DNA from 2 places in the Rahnella sp. WP5 genome. Region 2 is predicted to be linked to the other one. Evidence: predicted binding sites of a transcription regulator. Region 2 holds the regulator's gene; the other holds the start of a gene.
The links. The regulator Fur, encoded in region 2, represses iron uptake genes when iron is present. The targets are predictions, from matches to a motif close to ATAATAATGAGAACNACTATCAA.

Region 1 (2,408 bases), on a different contig from region 2:
CGATCAGTTTGGCGGCGTGACCGACTCACAGTTGCTGGTCAGCGCAGTGCATGAAAAGCAACTGACTGAACAGCGCCTGGATGAATCTGTTGTGCGTATTCTTGAGCAAAAATTCCAGACCGGACTGTTTGAAAATCCGTATGTCGATGTGCAGAAAGCCACCCAAACCGTCGGGCGCGCAGACTGGCAAAAAGAAGCCAATTCGGCGCAGGGACATTCACTGGTATTGCTGCAAAACACCGATGATGTGTTACCGCTGAAAAAAGGCAAAAAGATCTGGCTGTACGGTATAGCACCGCAGGCCGCGACGGCGGCCGGTTTTACCGTGGTGGATGCGCCGGAGAAAGCCGATATTGCGCTGATCCGCGCCCATGCCCCGTACGAGCAACCGCATAAAGCCTGGTTCTTTGGCAAGCGCCATCACGAAGGCTCACTGGCCTTTACCGGTGACAACGCGGATTATCAGGCGATCGTGAAAGCCAGCAAAGCAGTGCCGACAATCGTCACCGTTTATCTCGACCGTCCGGCGATCCTGACCAACGTGAAGGACAAAGCGAAAGCGATTATCGGCAATTTCGGTGTCAGCGATACCGTTTTGTTTACGCGCCTGACCAGCACCGAAGCCTATACCGGTAAGCTGCCGTTTGAACTGCCATCGTCTGAAGAAGCCGTGCTCAAACAACAGTCCGATATGCCACATGACAGCGAAAATCCGCTGTTTGATATTGGCTTTGGTCTGGCGCGTTAAGCCCTGTTAACCGGTGACCCGCGCCAGCACAAAACCGTCCCAGCCTTTGCTGCCGACGGTTTGCAGCGCGGTCGCTGATAAACGCGGTTCCTGTTCAATCATCTCAATAAAGCGACGCACACCCTGCACCCGGGCGTCGTCGCTGTACGGATCCACCACCGCGCCGTCCCTCACTGCATTATTTCCCGATCTCCGTCGTGAACTTTTTCGATTTTAAAAAACTCATTCTTAAAGCTAATCCGTAACTGCGATTTTGTCTGCGTTTTCAAGGGAATTCTTCAGATTTCACGATGCGGTAATCACATCCGATATCCATTGCCTGAGTAGGGTTGTTCGTAAAACAATCAAAAAGACCCTGTTTTTCATCATGATAAACATGCGTCACTTCACAATTTTCGAAGAAAACCCCCTTGAATTTGTAAAATAATAATGATAACAATTATCATTAAGTTTAACATTCGTCACGTTTCGGTTAAGTGACTGCCCTTCGCGCGTCACGCTTTTGTGCGGAACACATGTTGGCTTTTGGGTTTATTACACACGCATCAATTAATCACTCAATCATTATTGAGTTATTTATAGGGATTATGAATATGTTGTTGGCTTTCCCCCTCAAACGCTCGGTGCTCATGTGCGCGCTGGCAATGCCGGTTGCCTCAATGGCTGCTGAAGACACCGTCATTGTCAAAGCCGCGCCTGCGGATACCGCCGATGCTCCGACGCAGGGTTACAGCGCGAAAACCAGTAAAAGTGCGACCAAAACCGATCAGCCGCTGATCACCACCGGTCAGGCCGTTTCTGTTGTGACCCGTCAGCAAATGACTGACCAGAACGCCACCACGGTTAACGCTGCACTGAACTACACGCCGGGCGTCTTCACCAACTTTGCCGGCGGCGCAACGCGTTATGACACCATTTCCCTGCGCGGTTTCCACGGCGGTGACGTCAACAACACCTTCCTCGATGGCCTGCGTATTCTCAGCGATGGCGCGACCTACAACTCCATTCAGGTTGATCCGTGGTTCCTGGAACGTATTGATGTGGTGAAAGGACCGTCTTCTGCGCTTTACGGCCAGAGCATTCCCGGCGGTGTGGTAGTGGAATCCACCAAGCGCCCGCAGTTTGCTGAAGAAGGTCATTTCCAGCTTTCCGGTGGCACGCAAAATACCAAAGGTGGTGCGTTCGATTACACCAACGCCATCAACGATCAGCTGGCATTCCGTCTGACCGGGATGACCCGCAGCAGCGATACGCAGTACGATCACCAGCGTGAAGAGCGTTACGCGATTTCGCCACAGTTGCTGTGGACGCCGGATGAAAATACCTCGCTTTTACTGCGCGCATATCTGCAAAAAGATCCGTCCGGTGGCTACCACGCCGCGGTTCCGGCTGACGGCAGCCTCTACGGGCAGAAACTGAGCCGGGGTTTCTTCGATGGCGAAAGCACCCGCAATCAGTTCAAACGCTGGGAGCAAATCTACAGCTACGAATTCCAGCACGCATTTAACGATGTCTGGTCATTCCGCCAGAACGCCAACTACACCCATTCCAACACCGAACTGGATCAGGTGTATCAGGCGGGCTGGAATGCGGACCGTACCGAGATGAGCCGTTACTATTCCGGTGAAAAATCGTCTCTGGATACCTTCGCGATTGATAA
Region 2 (2,408 bases):
GAAGGGACGATGGTGAAAGCGGAAGGGAATCAGGGTTACTTCCTGCAACGTATGACCCCGACCTATTCCTCTTCAAACGGTCGTCTTGATGTGTGGTGGGACAACCGTTCTGACTTCAACGCCAACGGTGAGAAAGCCGTGTATGCCGGCGTGCTTTATGATCTGGCGAAATGGGATTTACCGGGCTTAGCGGTCGGTGGTTCGTACGTCTATGCGTGGGATGCCAAACCGAGCACCAACGCCGCTTACGACCAGAGCCAGCGCCTGAAAGAAAGCGCCTGGAGTCTGGATGCGCTGTACACCATTCAGGAAGGTCGCGCGAAAGGGACGTTGTTCAAACTGCATTACACCCAGTACGACAACCACTCTGATCTTCCTAGCTGGAGTGGCGGGTACGGCAACATATTCCAGGATGAAAAAGACGTGAAATTCATTGTCATTGCTCCATTCACTATTTTCTGAGGTCGTTATGTCGATGAATAAATTACTGATGATTGTGATGTCGTCCGTGCTTCTGGCTGGTTGTGCACCTACCGCCGATCAGGCACAAATATCCCAAACGCGGGAAGATTACCGTGCCTGTATCAATACGTCAGAAGGCAATCCGGACAAACTGGCATCCTGCGAGGTGTTACTGAATAAACTGAAACAGGAAAAAGCCCACCAGCAATTTGCAGAACAGGAGACGGTGCGCGTGGTGGATTACCAGCGATGTCTGACGGCGCGTAAAACTGGCGACGGTCAGGCATATGCTGCTGATTGCGGGAAAATATGGCAGGAAATAAAAACGAACAATTCACCTAAGCCGTGAATCTCAGCAGCGAAACATACCCCGGCTTGCCGGGGTTTTTTATGCCTGCTATCCGGGCTTAATCTGCGTCGATATCAGACATAAAAAAACCGCTTTTCAGCGGTTAATTTAGTCAAAGCCTGTGCAGATTACTGCGCAGGTTTATCGTTGTGCAAAGAGTCATCTTCGCGGCAATCGCCTGCTTCACAGTGACCGTACAAATACAGGCTGTGGTTGGTGAGCTTGATACCGTGTTTCTTAGCAATCTCACGCTGACGACCTTCAATATATTCGTCACGGAATTCGATCACACGACCGCAATCCAGACAGATCAGGTGGTCGTGGTGATGTTGCTGGGTCAGTTCGAATACGGACTTGCCGCCTTCGAAGTTATGACGGGTGACAATACCGGCGTCGTCAAACTGGTTCAGAACGCGGTAAACCGTCGCCAGGCCAATTTCTTCACCCATATCAATCAGTTGCTTGTAAAGATCTTCCGCACTAACGTGATGACCTTCCGGCGCTTGCAGCACTTCCAGGATTTTGAGGCGCGGAAGCGTGACTTTTAAGCCGGCTTTCTTCAGTGCGGTGTTGTTGTCAGTCATGCGGATTCAGTCCTGTTACTATGTGCTAATCAAGTTGAGGCATGCAGCCTGTGGCATCGGCGGCACAAAATTATTCGTTTAGTCTCTTCGTTTAACGCAATGTGCCAATTCTCGTCAACGACAGCCTGTTAATAAAGATCACAAATTGCCGGTCACATTTGGAATGCAACGACTTGATCAATAGAAAAAACAGAGGAACTCAGTGTACCTTGATACGACCGAAAGTTACAATTTTGTAGCAGTTAAATTGTTAATTTCAGTAATAGTTTGGCCCTTCAATTGTAGAATAAATCCTCAGGGCCAACAGGGTTTTTAGCCAATAATTTCAGAAAGGCTAAGTTCTTCTGTGATCTGTTTCACCCAGGCATCAACACGTTCGCTGGTCAGTTCGGGCTGACGATCTTCGTCAATTGCCAGTCCTATGAAGTGCTTATCATCCGCCAGGCCTTTAGATGCTTCAAAGTGGTAACCTTCGGTAGGCCAATGTCCGACAATCACTGCGCCGCGTGGCTCAATGATATCGCGCACGGTGCCCAGCGCATCGCAGAAATATTCGGCGTAGTCTTCCTGGTCACCGCAACCAAACAGTGCCACCAGCTTACCTTCGAAATCTATCTCTTCCAGCGTTGGGAAAAAGTCGTCCCAGTCACACTGCGCTTCACCGTAATACCAGGTTGGAATGCCGATAAGCAAAATATCGAATTTTTCCAGATCCTCTTTGCTGCTCTTCGCAATGTCATGCACCTCTGCAACATCTTTACCCAATTGCTTCTGGATCATTTTTGCGATGTTTTCGGTGTTACCTGTATCGGATCCAAAGAAGATACCTACAACGGCCATAAGATTACCTAACCTCTTGTTCTCAATGAAGTGCTCTGCAACGCAGGCAATAATAATGCAGATGATAGCAAACTCGTGCGGCGGAGAATATGCTTCTGCTCGCCTTCTTAACTGGGAAATAAGTTTATCGGGCAATATTTTTAAGTGTTATCGCCTTTGTGTGCTTTCACCTG

Region 1: EX31_RS10760 (TonB-dependent siderophore receptor) is a predicted target of Fur. The motif match lies at 1,172-1,194, and genes of this name have one in related genera.

Annotation. Positions count from the first base shown of each region.
Region 1 covers NZ_JQJR01000011.1:67,303-69,710, forward strand. The annotation lists gene EX31_RS10755 (glycoside hydrolase family 3 protein) at 1-748, shown strand, start outside; partial or broken gene EX31_RS25320 (methyltransferase) at 755-934, opposite strand; gene EX31_RS10760 (TonB-dependent siderophore receptor) at 1,342-2,408, shown strand, end outside.
Region 2 covers NZ_KN050721.1:417,976-420,383, forward strand. The annotation lists gene EX31_RS23280 (chitoporin ChiP) at 1-462, shown strand, start outside; gene chiQ (ChiQ/YbfN family lipoprotein) at 476-811, shown strand; gene fur (ferric iron uptake transcriptional regulator) at 940-1,395, opposite strand; gene fldA (flavodoxin FldA) at 1,708-2,235, opposite strand.